3 regions of the Geodermatophilus sp. SYSU D00965 genome follow, and region 3 is predicted to be linked to each of the others. Evidence: predicted binding sites of a transcription regulator. Region 3 holds the regulator's gene; each other region holds the start of a gene.
What was found. The regulator LexA, encoded in region 3, represses DNA repair genes until DNA is damaged. The targets are predictions, from matches to a motif close to TCGAACANNTGTTCGA.
Positions count from the first base shown of each region.

Region 1 (5,617 bases), on a different contig from region 3:
CCGGCGCTGACCAGCACCGCCGTCCGGAAGCCGGCCGTGAACGCGACCGGGTCGGCGTAGTCCTCGCCGCTGATCCCGGCCACCACCGGGACGACCGCCACCGCCAGCAGGCCGGCGGCCCGGGCGACGGCGTTGTTCACCCCCGAGGCGACGCCGGCGTACCGGTCGGCGGCCGAGTCCAGCACCGTGGCCGTCAGCGGCGCCACCAGGAGGGTGAGCCCGGCGCCGAACGCCACGGTGGAGGGCAGCACGTCGGTGAGGTACGAGGCGTCGGGCCCGATGCGCAGCATCAGCAGCACGCCGACGGCGGAGACCAGCGGGCCGGCCGTCATGAGCGCCCGCGGTCCGATCCGCTGGGCCAGCGCCCCGACGCGCGCGGAGAACAGCAGCATCAGCACGGTCACCGGCAGCAGCGCGGTGCCGGCCAGCAGCGGCGAGAAGCCCGCGACCACCTGCAGCTGGAGCACGAGCAGCACCCACAGCGCACCCAGCGCGGCGTAGACCAGCAGGGTGACCCCGTTGGCCGCGGTGAACTGCGCGTTGCGGAAGAGGACCGGCGGCACCAGCGGGTCCGGGGTGCGCGTCTGGACGACGGCGAAGGCGGCGAGGGCCAGGACCCCGGCGACGCACCAGGCCACCGCCGTCGCCCCGTTGCCCGGCTCCCCCGCCGCGGTCAGCCCGTAGGTGAGGCAGCCCAGGCCGAGGGCGACCAGCGCCGTCCCGGTCCAGTCCAGCCGTGGCGAGGCCTCGGGGTCGCGCGTCTCGGGCACGTGCCGGAGGGCCACGACGACGATCCCCACGGCCAGCGGGAGGTTGACGAGGAAGACCGCGCGCCAGCTCCACTCGACCAGCCAGCCGCCGACGAACGGTCCGATCGCCCCGGCGACCCCGCCCAGCCCGGACCACGCGCCGACCGCCGCGGCCCGGTCGGTGCCGTGGAAGGACGCCGAGATGATCGCCAGGCTGCCCGGGGTGAGCAGCGCGCCGCCGACCCCCTGCAGGGCGCGGGCCGCGATCAGCGTCGCCACGTTCGGCGCCAGCCCGCACAGCAGCGAGGCCGCGGCGAACCAGACGACGCCGACCAGGAACACCCGCCGCCGGCCGAACCGGTCGCCGAGGGAGCCGCCCAGCAGGATGAGCGAGGCCAGGGTCAAGGTGTAGGCGTTGACCGTCCACTGCAGGCCGGAGAAGCCGGCGCCGAGGTCGGCGCCGATGCGCTCCAGCGCGACGTTGACGACGGTCGCGTCGAGCAGCGCCAGGCCCGAGCCGAGCACCGTCGCGAGCAGGACCCACCGGCCGCGCGCGGTGCCCATGCGCAGGCCGCCCTCGGGAGCGAGCGGCGCTCGGGCCATCGTGCCGCCTCCCACCGTCGCGTGCGCCGGGCTCCCGGGAGGCCGGCCGGCGCGTGTCCCCGCAGTCTGCCCCGGCTCGCGGCCAGGGTCGATGGTCGGACGGGGCGGCGGTCAGCCGACGGCGGCGGTGTCGAGGTCGGGGTCGAGGTCGGGCTGGGCGACGGTGGCGTGCGGCAGCCGGACGGTGAACGCCGTCCGGCCCGGCACGCTGTCGACGGTGACCGTTCCGCCGTGCCCGGTGACGACGGCGCGGACGATGGCCAGGCCGAGGCCGGTGCTGCCCGCGGTCCGCGACCGCGAGGAGTCCCCGCGGGCGAACCGCTCGAAGACCGAGCCGAGCAGGTCCGGCGGGATCCCCGGGCCGTCGTCGACGACCTGCAGCACCGCGGTCCCGTCCTCGGCCCGCAGGCGGGTGACGGCGGTGGTGCCCGGCGGGGTGTGGGTGCGGACGTTGGCCAGCAGGTTCGCCAGCACCTGGTGCAGCCGGCTGTCGTCGCCCGGCACGAGGACGGCGGTGGCGGGCAGGTCGACGCGCCAGGCGTGCGCCGGACCCGCGGCGTGCGCGTCGCTGACGGTGTCCATGACCAGCGCGGTGAGGTCGACCGGCTCGCTGGCCAGCTCCCGGCCGGCGTCCAGCCGGGCCAGCAGGAGCAGGTCGTTGACCAGCCCCGACATCCGCACGGCCTCGGCCTCCACGCGGCGCAGCGCCTGGGCCACGTCGTCGGGCACCTCGCTGCTGCTGCGGCGCACCAGCTCCGCGTAGCCCCGGATGGAGGTGACCGGCGTCCGCAGCTCGTGGCTGGCGTCGGCGACGAACTGCCGGACCTGGGTCTCGGAGGCCTGCCGGGCGGCCAGCGACTCCTCGACGTGGTCCAGCAGGCGGTTGAGGGCGGTGCCCACCCGGCCGACCTCGGTGTGCGGGTCGGTGTCGGCGGCGGGCACGCGCTCGGCCAGGCGCACCTCGCCGCTGGAGAGGGGCAGCTCGGCCACCCGGCCGGCGGTGGCGGCGACGCGGTGCAGCGGCCGCAGCGTGCGGCCGATGACCACGAACCCCGCTCCCGCCGCGGCCAGCAGGCCGAGCAGCCCGACGCCGACCTCGACGGCGACCAGCCGGAGCAGCGCGCTGTGCGTCGGCCCGAGGGGCAGGCCGGTGACCAGCACGTCCCCGTCGGCGCCCGCGGTCGCGACCACGCGGTACTCCCCCAGGTCGGCACCCAGGTCGACGGTGCGCGGCCCGCCGTCGGCGGGCACGTCCGCGAGGACCTCCTGCTGCGGTCCGGTCAGCAGCCGCGCCTCGCCGCTGGCGGTGATCACCGCGGCCTCGGTCACCGCGCCGTCCTCGACCCGGGCCCCGAGCGTGCCGTCGCCCTGCCCCGGCGTGGCCAGGAAGTCCGGGCCGACGTCGTCCCAGCCCCCGGGTGGCCCGCCCGCGTCGGCGTGCGCCGAGCGGTCGACGGCGGCGGCCAGCCGGGTGTCGACCTGGTCGAGCATCTGGTCGTGCAGCACGGTCGTGGCGACGGCGCCGACGACGGCCACCACCACCGCGAGCGGCACGAGGAACACCGCCAGCAGCCGGGCCCGCAGCGACAGCCGACGGGCGGTCGCGGTTGTCATGGGCCCACGGTGAGCTGCGGGTCTGGACGTCGGCTGGACGCCGGGATGGAGATCGCTGGACCCCGGGACGACGGGGCTCACAGGCCCGTCACAGGTGGCGGGGTCAGGCTGCCCGTCTCCTGCGTCGCAGCCCCGAGAGGAGCAGGCCCATGCCACCCCTGACCGGCACGGACGGCTCGGTCCCGCCCGCACCGCCGACGTCGCCCCCGCCCGGGTCCGCGCCGGCGATGCGCGCCTCGGACGCCGACCGGTTCGCCACGGTCGGCGTCCTGCAGGACGCCGTCGCCCGCGGGCTGCTCCCCCCGGACGAGGGCAGTGAGCGGATGGCCGCCGCGTTCGGCGCCGTCCACCGGCGGGACCTCGAGCCGCTGACCGCCGACCTCCCGCCCGCGTCCTCCGCACCTGCCGCACCCGGGTGGCGACCCCTGGCGACCATGGCCGTCGAGCAGCTGCGGGCGTCCCTGACCGGCCCGGGTGCCCGGTTGTCCTCGGGTCGGGTGGTGGTGGCGGTCGCGGCCGCCGTCTGTCTGCTCTTCCTGTTCGGCTGGGTGTTGGGTGAGGTGCTGTTCGACGGCGGCGGGCGCGGCGGCTTCGGGCGCGGCTGAGGTCCCGATCCGCACTCCGGCAGGCCCATGTCAAGCCCCGGGCAGACCCTGTGGACAGCCGTCTAACCTGGAGATTCAGTCTGCGGCGGGGTCCTTGCGGCGGTAGGCTTCGAACGCCTGATCGAACCGCTGGGGAGGTGTCGTGGACGAGCTGCCGGAGGCGCTGCGGGCGCTGGCCGACGACCTCGACGCCCTGGGCGGGGAGGAGCTGGCGCCGCTGTTCGGGCCGGCGCTGCTGGTCCGGCTGCGCGGGCTGCTGGCCGCGCAGAACCGGCTGGCCGCCGAGGTGGCGCGCACGGTGGCCGAGTGCGAGGGCACCGGCGCGGCGGAGTTCGACGGGCTCAAGAGCATGGCGTCGTGGCTGCGCGGGCACGGGCACCTGTCGGTGGCCGAGGCCGGCCGGGTGGTCCGCGCCGGCCGGGCGCTGGAACACCTGCCGGCGGTGGCGGCGGCGTTCGCCGCCGGCGCGGTGACCGAGGGCCAGGTCGCACTCATCGAGCCGGTCACCCGCCCGCAGCCGCAGGCCGCCGCGGCCGCCGCCGGAGTCGACCTCGGCGAGGTCGACGCGGTGCTGGCCGACGTGGCCGCGCAGCGGCCGCACGACGAGCTGCGCCAGGTGGTGCACCACTACCTGGCCCGCCTCGACCCCGACGGACCCGAGCCCAATCCCACCGAGGAGCGGCGGCTGGCCATCGCCCGCCACGCCGACGGCAGCATCACCGGCCGGTTCGACCTCGATGCGGTGGGCGGGGAGAAGCTGGCCGCGGCGCTGGAGTCGGTGGTGCAGGCCGGCCGGTGCGCCGGCGATGACCGCTCCCGGCCGCAGCAGTTGGCCGACGCGCTGGTGCAGCTGTGCGACAACCAGTTGGCCGCCGGGTCGCTGCCGCAGCTGCGCGGACACAAGCCGCACGTGCTGGTCAAGGTCGCCCTGGCCGACCTGGTCGACCCCGGCACCGGCCGCGGCGCGGCCGACACCGGCTTCGGCGCCACCCTCTCCGCCGCCCGCGCCCGCTGGCTGGCCTGCGACGGACAGCTCACCCGCATCGTGCTCGGCCCCGACGGGCGGCCACTGGACTACGGCCGCACCCTCCGCCTGGTCCCACCGCACATCCGCCGCGCCGCGGAGGTCCGCGACGGCGGCTGCGTGTTCGCCGGCTGCGGCGCTCCCACCTGGTGGTGCGACGTGCACCACGTGCTGGAGTGGATCAACGGCGGCCACACGTCGCTGGAGAACTCCGCGCTGCTGTGCGAGCGGCACCACACCAAGGTCCACCACGGCTTCCGCGTCGAGCGACAACCCGACGGCCGATGGCGCACCTGGCGCCCCGACGGCACTCCGATCCACACCGGCCCGCTGCTCCCCGCCGCCGCCTGACCCACCCCGGGCCCGCCGCGGCCTGGCTGCAGCACGCCCCTGGTCGATGCACGGGGCCCGCACGCGACCGGCACCGCCTCCGTAGGGAGGCGGCGCCGCTCGGCGTGCGGCCGGTGGGTCGGGTGCCCGTCGCGCTGCTGCCGTCGGTCAGGCGCCCGTCGCGCTGCCGCGGTCGGTCGTGGGCAGGCAGTGCTGACGGCTCGTAGGCGCACCTGCCTGACTCCGCGCCTCAGGCCGCTCCCCGCTCGTTCCTCGCTGCGCGGCTCCCCCGGCTGTCGTCAGGCGTACCGCGCGACGAAGTTGGCCAGGATCCGGCCCGGCTCGTTCACCACCGCCAGCGAGAGGCGGGCTATGAGCTCGTCCATCTCCGACGGCGGGAAGTAGCCCGCGTGCTGGTAGACCCGCACCCGGGTGACGATGCCGGCGACGTCGAGCTCGGGGTGGAACTGGGTCGCGTAGACGTTGCTCTTCACCCGGAACATCTGCACCGGGCACGTCGCCGAGGTGGCCAGCAGCACCGCGGACGGCGGCAGCACACGGCAGGCCTCCTTGTGCCCGACGAGCGCGTCGAAGACGTCCGGCACCCCGGCCAGCAGCGGGTCGGCACGTCCGGCGGGGGTCAGCTCGATCGGCACGCAGGAGATCGGCTCGCCGTAGGTCCGGTCGACCAC
Region 1 is NZ_JBJGYQ010000015.1:36,609-42,225, reverse strand. It holds gene ACI789_RS15285 (MFS transporter) at 1-1,352, opposite strand, end outside; gene ACI789_RS15280 (sensor histidine kinase) at 1,464-2,966, opposite strand; gene ACI789_RS15275 (DUF1707 SHOCT-like domain-containing protein) at 3,116-3,571, shown strand; gene ACI789_RS15270 (DUF222 domain-containing protein) at 3,714-4,946, shown strand; gene ACI789_RS15265 (glutamine amidotransferase) at 5,225-5,617, opposite strand, start outside.
Region 1: the regulator LexA is predicted to act here: its motif matches at 3,681-3,696, upstream of ACI789_RS15270 (DUF222 domain-containing protein).

Region 2 (5,617 bases), on a different contig from region 3:
CCCCCCCCCCCCCCCCCCCCCCCCCCCCCCCCCCCCCCCCCCCCCCGCGCGGTGCTGTGGGTGGGCGTGCTGGGGAAGGGTGCCTCTCCCGCCCCGGACTGCAGGCCTCGAACGGCGCTGCCTGCGCTCAGGGCAGCCAGGCGTCGAGGCCGACCTCGCCGTGCGGGCCGGGCTCGTCGGACTCCTCGTCGGTGCGGTCCTGGTCGAGGGCTTCGCGGACCACCCAGCCCGCCAGGCCGGAGCCGTAGCCCTTGCGGGCCAACATGCCCACCAGCCGGCGCTCGGCGGTGACGCGGTCGACCCGCCGGAGGCCGGGGAGGCGCCGCTGCACGAGGTGCCGTGCGGTCGCCCACTCGTCCTGGTCGTCGACGAGCGCGACCGCCTCCTCGGCGACCTCTCCGTCGACGCCCTTGGCGCGCAGCTCTGCCTTGAGCGCTCGCCGGGCGAGACCCCGCCCGGACTGCCGGGAAGTCACCCAGGCGCGGGCGAACGCGGCGTCGTCGATGAGCCCGACCTCGCCGAACCGGTCGAGCACCCGCTCGGCGGCGTCGTCGGGGACGCCGCGCTTGGCCAGCAGATCGGCCAGCTGCCGGCGGGTCTTCGGTGCCCCGGTGAGGGCGCGCAGGCAGATCGACCGGGCGACCTGCTCGGGGTCGCCGGGATCGTCCTCGACCGCGTCACCGGCCCCGGGCGGGGCGGCGTCTCCGCTGTCCTGGGCAGAGGACAGTCCGGAGCGCCGCCCGCGCCGGCGGCTGGGAGCAGCGCGCTCCCCGGCCTCGGGCCAGCTCATCGGCGGCTCAGAAGTCGACGGCGTCGGCCGCGGCCGGCTCGTCGAGCTTCGGGCCGATGCCGAGCTTCTCCTTGACCTTCTTCTCGATCTCGTCGGCGAGGTCGGGGTTGTCGCGCAGGAACCCGCGGACGTTCTCCTTGCCCTGGCCGAGCTGGTCGCCCTCGTACGTGTACCAGGCACCGGACTTGCGGATGAAGCCCTGCTCGACACCGGCGTCGATGAGGCCACCCTCGCGGCTGAAGCCCTGACCCCACAGCAGGTCGAGCTCGGCCTGCTTGAACGGCGCGGCCACCTTGTTCTTGACGACCTTGACGCGGACCCGGCTGCCGACGGCCTCGGTGCCCTGCTTGAGGGTCTCGATGCGCCGCACGTCGAGCCGGACCGACGAGTAGAACTTCAGCGCCCGGCCACCGGTGGTGACCTCCGGCGAGCCGTAGACGACACCGACCTTCTCGCGCAGCTGGTTGATGAAGATCGCGGTGGTCCCGGAGTTGTTCAGCGCTCCGGTGATCTTGCGCAGCGCCTGGCTCATGAGGCGGGCCTGCAGACCGACGTGGCTGTCACCCATCTCGCCCTCGATCTCGGCCCGGGGCACGAGGGCCGCGACCGAGTCGATGACGATGATGTCGAGCGCCCCGGAGCGGATGAGCATGTCGGCGATCTCCAGCGCCTGCTCACCGGTGTCGGGCTGGCTCACCAGCAGGGCGTCGGTGTCGACGCCGATCGCGCGGGCGTACTCCGGGTCGAGCGCGTGCTCGGCGTCGATGAACGCCGCGATGCCGCCGGCGGCCTGGGCGTTGGCCACCGCGTGCAGGGCGACCGTGGTCTTACCGGAGGCCTCGGGGCCGTACACCTCGATGACGCGGCCGCGCGGCAGGCCGCCGATGCCGAGGGCGATGTCGAGGGCGATGGAGCCGGTCGGGATGACCTTGATCGCCTGCGCGGCGTTGTCGCCCAGCCGCATGACCGAGCCCTTGCCGAACTGCTTGTCGATCTGGGCGAGGGCCATGTCGAGGGCCTTGTCGCGGTCGAGCGTTGCCATGGTGCTCACCTTCGGGAAGTCGCGTGGAGCGGGTCGGTGTCGACGCTAGAGCGGGGGTCTGACACTTCCGGGGGAACCGGTAGACCTGTGGACGGGCACCCGGCCTGTGGACTGCGCGTCCCAATCTAGCCCGAACGTGTGTTCGACTGCCAACGTGACACGCCGCGCCGACAGATCACCTCTCCTTCGGCGGGACGTCGTACTCCTCACAGATGGCCAGCCACACCTTGCGCACCGGGAGCCCCGCCTCGATCGCCTCGATCGCGGTGCGACCGCCGAGGGACGAGAAGACGTGGTCGCGGGCCACGCTCTGGGCCCGCATGGAGCCGAACTGCTGAGAGAGGCGGGACCAGAACTCCTGCAGGCGCACGTCCCCGACGCTAGCGCGGGCTCGACGAGGACCGCCGGGACCGGCGGGCTCCTACGCTGGCACCGTGATCCCCAGCACCGGGTCGTCGACGTGGGACCTCGTACTCGAGATCGGCATCGTGCTGTGCCTGGTGGCCTCGCTGGTGCTGCTCTACCGGAACTACCGGGGGCGCTGAGCCGGCCGGGGCACCGGACCGGTCCGGGCCCAGACCACCACCAGCGGCGCGACCAACGCGGCCGACACCGCCGTCACGAGCCCGTAGCCGCCGAGGGCCAGCAGCGGGCCGCCGACCACGCCGGCCAGTGCCGCGCCCAGTCCCATGAGCAGGTCCGTGCCGCCCTGCGCCGTCGGCCGCTGCTCCTCCGCGACCGACTCGGTGACCAGGGTCGACCCGGCGATCAGTCCGCACGACCACCCCAGGCCGAGCAGCAGCAGGCCGACACCCAGTCGCCCGGCGTCCCCCGGAGCGGCGGTCCCGGCGAGCGCGGCGGCGGCGACCAGCAGGGCCGCGGCCACGGCGACCGTGGCGCGGTGCCCCGCGCGATCGGCCAACTGCCCCACCAGCGGCGAGAACAGGTACATGCCGGCGACGTGCACGCTGATGACCAGGCCGATCACGCGCAGCGTGGTCCCCTCCGGCCCGCCGGCGTGGCCCATGTGCACCGGGGTCATCACCATGACGCCGACCATCACGGAGTGGGCCACGACGACCGCGGTCAGGCCGAGGCGTCCGCGCGGGTCCGCCCAGACGGCGCGCAGCGCCGCCAGGGTCACCCGCCGCGGCCGGGGACCACCGCCGGCGACGACACCCTTCAGCCGCCGGGCCATCAGGAGGGGGTCGGGCCGCAGGAGGAGGGCGAGACCGACCGCCACGACGGCGAAGACCGCCATCGAGATGGCGAACGCGCCGGTGAGCGGCGGCAGGCCGAGCACGTGCCCGAGCGACTCCCCCGGGCCGGCCAGGTTCGGGCCGAGCACCGACCCGACGGTCGTCGCCCACACCACCAGCGACAGCGCCCGTCCCCGGTGCTGCGGCTCGGCGAGGTCGGCCGCGGCGTAGCGCGCCTGCAGCCCGCACGCGGTGGCGGCCCCGAAGCCGAACAGGCCGATCAGCAGCAGCGGCAGGGACGACAGCAGCGCGGCGCAGACGGTGACGACCGAGCCGAGGACGGCGATCGCGTAGCCGACGGCCAGCCCGGCCCGGCGGCCGGACCGGTCGCTGATCCGCGCCAGCGGGACGGCGATGACCGCGGCCCCCAGCACCCCGGCGGTCTGCCCCAGGCCGGCAGCGGTGTCGGTGCCGGCGACGTCCCGGGCCAGCAGCCCGCCCACGGTGATGCCGACCGTCACCCCCAGGCCGGCCAGGGCCACGCCCGACCCGAGCACGCCGAGGGTCCGGCGCTGGACGGCGGTGGGGTCCGGGTGGGCCCGGGTCTCGGCGGTCACGTCGTCCCCGCCCTACAGCCCCATGGAGCGGCCGACGATCTCCCGCATGATCTCGTTGGTCCCGCCGTAGATGGACTGGATGCGGGCGTCGCGCCAGGCCTTGGAGACGAAGTACTCGTCCATGTAGCCGTAGCCGCCGTGCAGCTGCAGGCAGCGGTCGGCGACCTTGTTCTGCAGCTCGGTGGTCCAGTACTTGGCCATGGCCGCGTCGACCGGGGTGAGGTCGCCGCTGTTGAGCTGCCGGATGCACTCGTCGATGAAGCTGCGGGCGATGGTGAGCTCGGTCTGCAGCTCGGCCAGGACGAAGCGGGTGTTCTGGAAGCTGCTCACCGGCTTCCCGAACGCCGTGCGGCCGGTGACGTACTCGACGGTGTGGGCGAGCACCGTCTCGGCGGAGGCGACCGCGCCGACGGCGATCGACAGCCGCTCCTGCGGCAGGTTCTCCATGAGGTGGTAGAAGCCGCGGTTCTCGGTGCCCAGCAGGTTCTCCGCGGGCACGCGGACGTCGTCGAAGAACAGCTCGGCGGTGTCCTGCGCCTTGAGGCCGACCTTCTCCAGATTGCGGCCGCGGCTGAAGCCGGGCATGTCCCGCTCGACCACCAGCAGGCTGATCCCCTTCGAGCCGGGTGCGTCGGGGTCGGTGCGGGCGACGACGATGACCAGGTCGGCGTTGATGCCGTTGGTGATGAAGGTCTTGGAGCCGTTGAGGGCCCAGGCGTCGCCGTCCCGGCGCGCCGTGGTGCGGATGCCCTGCAGGTCACTGCCGGCCGCGGGCTCGGTCATCGCGATCGCGGTGATGAGCTCACCGGAGCAGAAGCCGGGCAGCCAGCGCTGCTTCTGCTCCTCGGTGCCCAGGTCGCGCAGGTACGGGCCGGCGACGTCGTTGTGCAGCGTGAACCCGACGCCCGTGGCGCCGATGCGCATGAGCTCCTCGTCGACGACCGCCTGGTAGCGGAAGTCGCGGACGCCGCCACCCCCGTACCGCTCGTCCATGTCGGTGCCCAGCAACCCCTGGGCGCCGGCCGAGGTCCAGACGTCCCGGGGGACGATGCCGTCCTTCTCCCACTGGTCGTGGAACGGGACGATCGTCTTCTCGGCCCAGGCGCGGACCATCTCGCGGAAGTCCTCGTGCTCGGCCTCGTACAGGGAGCGGCGCATGGCGGCCAGTGTGCCCGACCCCACCCCCGCTCCAGGAGCACCTCACTACCCGGCGGAAAGGGCGCTGCCGCGACGCTCCCGCGGCCCGGCGAACTGTCGTACCCGCGGGCGACACTGGTGCCCGTGTCCGCCCTCGACCGGTTCTCCGAGGCCACCCGCGCGTGGTTCACCGGGGCCTTCGCCGCGCCCACGCCAGCCCAGGAGGGCGCGTGGCAGGCGATCAGCAGCGGCGGGCACGCCCTCGTGGTGGCGCCGACCGGCTCGGGCAAGACGCTCGCCGCGTTCCTCTGGTCGCTCGACCGGTTGGCGAGCACCCCGGCGCCGGAGGACCCACAGGCCCGCTGCCGGGTCCTCTACGTCTCCCCGCTCAAGGCGCTCGCCGTCGACGTCGAGCGCAACCTGCGGGCGCCGCTGGCCGGCATCGGGCAGGCCGCCGCCCGGCTGGGGTTGCCCCGGCCCGAGATCCAGGTCGGCATCCGCTCCGGGGACACCCCCGCCGACGAGCGGCGGGCCTTCGCCCGCCGGCCGACCGACATCCTCATCACCACCCCCGAGTCGCTGTTCCTGCTGCTGACCAGTTCGGCCCGCGAGGCGCTGCGCGGTGTCGAGACGGTGATCGTCGACGAGGTGCACGCCGTCGCTGACACCAAGCGCGGAGCGCACCTGGCGGTGTCCCTCGACCGGCTCGACGACCTGCTGGAGCGCCCCGCCCAGCGGATCGGGCTGTCGGCCACGGTGCGGCCGATCGAGGAGGTGGCCACCTTCCTGGCCGGCAGCCGCCCGGTGGAGGTCGTGGCGCCCGGCTCGGCCA
Region 2 is NZ_JBJGYQ010000029.1:41,858-47,474, reverse strand. It holds gene ACI789_RS22150 (regulatory protein RecX) at 128-790, opposite strand; gene recA (recombinase RecA) at 798-1,832, opposite strand; gene ACI789_RS22140 (DUF3046 domain-containing protein) at 2,008-2,202, opposite strand; gene ACI789_RS22135 (LPXTG cell wall anchor domain-containing protein) at 2,267-2,377, shown strand; gene ACI789_RS22130 (MFS transporter) at 2,362-3,648, opposite strand; gene ACI789_RS22125 (acyl-CoA dehydrogenase family protein) at 3,661-4,806, opposite strand; gene ACI789_RS22120 (ATP-dependent helicase) at 4,930-5,617, shown strand, end outside.
Region 2: the regulator LexA is predicted to act here: its motif matches at 1,963-1,978, upstream of recA (recombinase RecA).

Region 3 (5,617 bases):
AACCTGGCCGGTCCGCCTTGTCGCTGTCTGGCCTCGGCCGGGACCGTGCCGGGCGGCGGCACGGTTCGTCGGCGACGTCAGGGCAGCTGGAGCACCTGGCCCGGGACGACCCGGGCGCCGTCGAGGTCGTTGATCTCCTCGATCGCGTCGACCACCGCGCGTACGTCCTCGTCCGGCCCGGCGAAGTCGGCGGCGATCGACCACACGCTGTCCCCGGCCTGCACGACGACGCTGCGCTCCCCGGCCAACCGCAGGTCGCCGTCACCGCCGGCCACCAGGGGACCGAGCCACGACCCCAGCGCCACGCCGGCACCCAGAGCGAGGACCACCGACAGCCGGCGGGCCCGCCGGGTGAGCCGCAGCCGCGAGCCGGCGGCACCGCCGACCCTGCCACACCCCCCGCGCACCGGGCGAGCCGACGGCGCACCGGGCACCGCCGCTCCGGCCGGACGCGCCGGCACCGGGCGCGCCACCCGGGGCCGCACGGGCACCGGCCGGGCCGCCGCGACGCCCGGCCGAACACCTTCCGCGACCGCCGACCGGGACGGCGCCTGCACCGCCGGCAGGTCGGCACCCACCCGGGACGGGACCGTCCGCGACACGGCGGGCCGCGGCGAGTGCCCCGGCTCGCTCCCGACACCTCCCGGCACCGCCCGGAGCCGGGGCCGCCAGGGCACCTGCACCGCGTCGTCGAAGTCCAGCACCGCCTGCTGCACGCCTGCCACGACCACTCCTCCCGACCGACCCGCACCGTCGAACGCCTGTTCGATTCGAACGTCTGTGCGATGTCTACCGGACGGGTCCGACAAACGCCATCCCGCCCCGCCGAGCGCTTCGAACATGTGTTTGATCGAGGGCGCCGAGCACGCTACGGTCGGTCCTGACGGACGAGACGTGCTGCGGTGAGCAGCCGACGAGGAGGCGACGGTGGCGGAGAAGAGCGGGACGTCGGGGAGCCGCCGGAGGACGGCCGGCACGCCGGCGACCACCGAGACGGCAGCCGTGCGCACCTTCCCCGACCGGGGCGAGGCCGGCGACGGCCTGACCCAGCGGCAGCGCCGCGTCCTCGAGGTCATCCGCGACTCGATCGACCGCCGCGGGTACCCGCCCTCGGTGCGCGAGATCGGTGAGGCCGTCGGCCTGTCCTCGGCCTCCTCGGTGGCCCACCAGCTGACGGTCCTGCAGAAGAAGGGCTGGCTGCGCCGCGACCCGAACCGGCCCCGGGCCCTCGACGTGCGCCTGCCCGGCGACGCCCCCGCGGAGCTCGTCGCCCCGGCCGCCCCCGCCGGCGCCGAGGAGGGTCCCGCCCCGACCTACGTGCCCCTGGTGGGCCGGATCGCCGCCGGTGGCCCGGTGCTCGCCGAGCAGGCCGTCGAGGACGTCTTCCCCCTGCCTCGCGAACTGGTCGGCGAGGGCACGCTGTTCATGCTGAAGGTGGCCGGTGACTCGATGGTCGAGGCCGCCATCTGCGACGGAGACTGGGTCGTGGTGCGCCAGCAGCCGACCGCCGAGAACGGCGAGATCGTCGCGGCCATGATCGACGGCGAGGCGACGGTCAAGACCTACAAGCGCCGCGACGGCCACGTGTGGCTGCTGCCGCACAACCCCGCGTACGAGCCGATCCCCGGTGACGAGGCGACCATCCTGGGCCGCGTCGTGACGGTGCTGCGCCGGGTCTGACGCGCGCGCCGCCGCGCGCTCAGTTCAGCGCCACCGCACGCTCAGCACAGCGCCGCCGCGCGCTCAGGAGCGGCGGCGCAGCCTCCCGACGATCCACACCAGCGCGGCGGCGACGACCGCAGCGAGCACGCCGGCCGCGATGGCCGTCGCGCCGCCGTCGTCGGTGCTGAGCAGGTCCGGCACGGAGCCGTCCGCCGGCCCGGAGGCCGCGGCCGGGCTGGGGACCGCGCTCAACGGGACGACCGTGACGTCGGCCGGCAGGCCCTCGCTGGACACGACCAGGCCGGTCGTGTCGGCGGTGAAGCTGACCGCCTCACCCTGCGGCGACTCGGGCAGGGGCAGCCGGACCGGGTCGGCGGCCAGCGCACCGGCCACGTCGGATCCCGACAACGGCCAGACGTAGGCTTCGGTGTAGGTGCGCAGCGCGACGAAGCGGCCGTCGGGCGACACCGCTCCCCCGGTGACCATGAGCTGGCCGGCGCGCCCGACGGGGCCACCCGGGGTGCCGGTGAGCGTGAACTCGACGCCGGCCACCTCGGTGAGGCCGACCGTGCCGGCGTCCACGAGGGCGCTCACGGGGCGGTACACCTTGCTCGCGCCGAGCACCTCCTTGGACACCAGGTACGGCGTGCCGTCGGGGGCGAGCAGCAGCGCCTCCACGTCCCGGGGCCCCGCGGGGAAGGCCAGCCGGTAGACCTCGGTGGTGTCGTCCGGGCGCAGGGCGATGAGCGCCACCGTCTCCCGCGTGCCGTTGTTGTCCCCGGTGTCGGCCAGCCACACCGTCCCGTCGGCCGCCACCGCGAGGTCCTCGGGGTCGTAGGGGTCCACCGCCGTGCTGCGCACGTCGATCACCTGGCAGGTGGCGTCCAGGACGTACACGTCGACCCGGTCCCCGCCGTCGTCGATGGCCAGCATGCGGTTGCCCACCACCGCCAGGCCGGAGAGCTCCGGCAGGCGCGGGTCGGTGACCTGGCACTGCGTGCGCGGGCCCGCGGCCTCCTCGGCGTACGCGGGCACAGCGGCACCGAGCACGAGCGTCAGCGCGAGGGCCGACCCCGCTGCCAGACGCCGTACCGCGGTGCCGCTACGCGGACGGGCGGCCAGCTCGGGCACCCACCCAGCGTGACATCGCGACTGCGTCCAGTGCGTGAACCACGCCCAGCAGCAGGGTGCCGACGGCCGCTCCGACCACGGCGTCGGTGACCCAGTGGAAGTCCAGGGACACCATGGCCACGCCGGTGGCCACCGGTCCGGCCACGCTCAGCAGCCGGAACGTCCGCTGCACGCCGGCCGAGAGGCGGAACTCCACCGCCTGCCAGCGGGCGACGCCCCACATCAGCACCGCGTTGGCCACGTGGCCCGACGGATAGGACTGGCCGTCGCGGTGGAAGAACGACCCCGGGTAGGCCGGCGCGGTGCGCCCCGTCCCGTACTTGAAGCCGTAGACGACCACGGTGAGCAGCGCCAGCGCGACCAGGACCCGTAGCAGCGGCACGACCGTCCGGCGCGACCAGAGCAGGTAGCTCACCAGGCCCGCCAGGACGATCAGGATGAAGCCGCGCCCGCCGAGCTGGGTGACCGCCCAGACCGGCCAGTACGCCGCGGAGTCCTTGAGGTCCCAGGAGCTGACCACCTCGGAGACCCGCAGGTCCATCCGCTCGAGGACGCCGCGGCTGAGCAGGTCGGCGGTGACCGCGACGGTGACGAGCAGGGCCACGCCGAGCAGCCACCACGGCGGCCGGCCGACGGAGACGACCCGCTCGTGCGGCGCGGTCGCGACGTCGCCGGCAGCTGGGCGCTCGCCCGGCCGTCGCCGCACCGCGCCGCTGGTCACGTCCTCACGGTACCGGGACGTGACCCGATCGTGACCTCGGCGGACCGGAGCGGGCGCGCCGCCCCGGTCAGCCGACCGGAGCGGCGAACTCCTCCAGGGCGGCGGCGAGGGCGCCGTCCACCCGGGCGGTCAGCCGGGTCCCGCCGGCCTCGTGCTCCTCCCGGAGCACCTCGCCGTCGCGGTGCACGCGCGCGACCAGGTCGCCGCGGTCGTAGGGCACCAGCACGTCGACGTCGACGTCCGGGCGGGGCAGCCGTGCGGCGACGATGTCGCGGAGCTGCTCGACGCCCTGGCCGGTGCGGGCCGACACCCACACCGCGCCGGGCAGCGCCCGGCGGAGCATGAGGATGTCCTCCTCGCTCATCGCGTCGACCTTGTTGACGACGACCAGCTCGGGGACCGCCGAGGCGTCGATCTCCTGGAGGACGACGTGGACGGCGTCGATCTGGCCCAGCGGGTCGGGGTCGGAGCCGTCGACGACGTGCAGCAGCAGGTCGGCGGCGGCCACCTCCTCGAGCGTGGACCGGAAGGCGTCGACCAACTGGTGCGGCAGGTGCCGCACGAAGCCGACGGTGTCGGTGAGGGTGTACTCCCGGCCGTCCGGGGACTGCGCCCGCCGGACCGTCGGGTCCAGGGTGGCGAACAGGGCGTTCTCCACCAGCACCCCGGCGCCGGTCAGCCGGTTGAGCAGGCTGGACTTGCCGGCGTTGGTGTAGCCGGCGATCGCCACGCTCGGGACGGCGTTGCGCCCCCGGCTGCTGCGCTGGGTGGCCCGGGCGGTCGCCATGCCGGCGATCTCCCGCCGCAGCTTGCTGACCCGGGCGCGGATGCGCCGCCGGTCGGTCTCGATCTTCGTCTCACCCGGACCGCGGGTACCGATGCCGCCACCGCCGGCGACCCGGCCACCGGCCTGCCGGGACAGCGACTCACCCCACCCGCGCAGCCGGGGGAGCATGTACTGCATCTGGGCCAGCTCGACCTGCGCCTTGCCCTCCCGGCTCGACGCGTGCTGGGCGAAGATGTCGAGGATCAGCGCGGTCCGGTCGACCACCTTGACCTTGAGGATCTTCTCCAACGCGTTGAGCTGGCCGGGCGTGAGCTCGCCGTCGCAGATCACCGTGTCGGCGCCGGCCGCGGCGACGATGTCGCGGATCTCGGCGGCCTTGCCCGAGCCGACGTAGGTGCCCGCGTCGGGCTTGTCGCGCCGCTGGCTCACCGCCTCCAGGACCTGTGAGCCGGCGGTCTCGGCCAGCGCGGCGAGCTCGGCGAGGGAGCGGTCGGCGTCGGCCTGGGTCCCCTCGGTCCAGACACCGACCAGCACGACGCGCTCCAGGCGCAGCTGGCGGTACTCGACCTCGGTGACGTCGGCGAGCTCGGTGGACAGGCCCGCCACGCGGCGCAGCGCGCCGCGCGCCTCGAGGTCGTAGGAGCCGGTCGTCTCCTCCGGCTCGTCCCATCGCTCGTCGGGACGGGTCGCCTCCTCGGCCGGCTCGGGGGCGGCCCGGAGGGCCCGCTCCTCGGCGCCGCCGTGGCCGGCGCGGTTCTGTGCTGTCGTCATCGTGTCCAGCGTGGCACGCCCCACCTGCCGGGGCATCTGAGTTGTCATCGCCCGGTACAACACCGCGGCCGCCCGGGACCATCCCGACGCGTGACCGGGGTGGCGCCGGGTAGGGCCGGACCCCGACGAGCACGAGGAGGCCGAGCATGACCGAGAGCAGCAGCCCGGGCGCCGACGAGGAACTCGACGACCCGGGCCGTGACCCCAAGGGCCTCAACCCGCCGCGCAACCCCCTGGGCGCCGGTCCCGACCAGGACAGCGGCCGCGGCCGGCCGTCGGGCAGCCCCGGCACCGCCGGCGAGTCGATGATGCCGGAGGCTCCGGAGGGCGAGGAGACGCCGAAGAGCTGAGGGACTCCGCGGGCGGGTCAGTTCCCGAGCCACTCGGGGGTCAGCTCGCCCGCGGCCACCACGACCGCGGGGCCGGTGAGCACCGTCGTCGTCGCGTCGACGCGGACGGTGAGCCGGCCGCCGGGGACGTCGACGACCACCGTCCCCGCATCGGCCCCGCCGGCCTCGAGCGCCGTCCACGCCGCCGCGCAGGCG
Region 3 is NZ_JBJGYQ010000002.1:417-6,033, reverse strand. It holds gene ACI789_RS01685 (LysM peptidoglycan-binding domain-containing protein) at 78-725, opposite strand; gene lexA (transcriptional repressor LexA) at 928-1,680, shown strand; gene ACI789_RS01675 (hypothetical protein) at 1,744-2,793, opposite strand; gene ACI789_RS01670 (phosphatase PAP2 family protein) at 2,765-3,514, opposite strand; gene hflX (GTPase HflX) at 3,582-5,072, opposite strand; gene ACI789_RS01660 (hypothetical protein) at 5,219-5,422, shown strand; gene ACI789_RS01655 (diaminopimelate epimerase) at 5,440-5,617, opposite strand, start outside.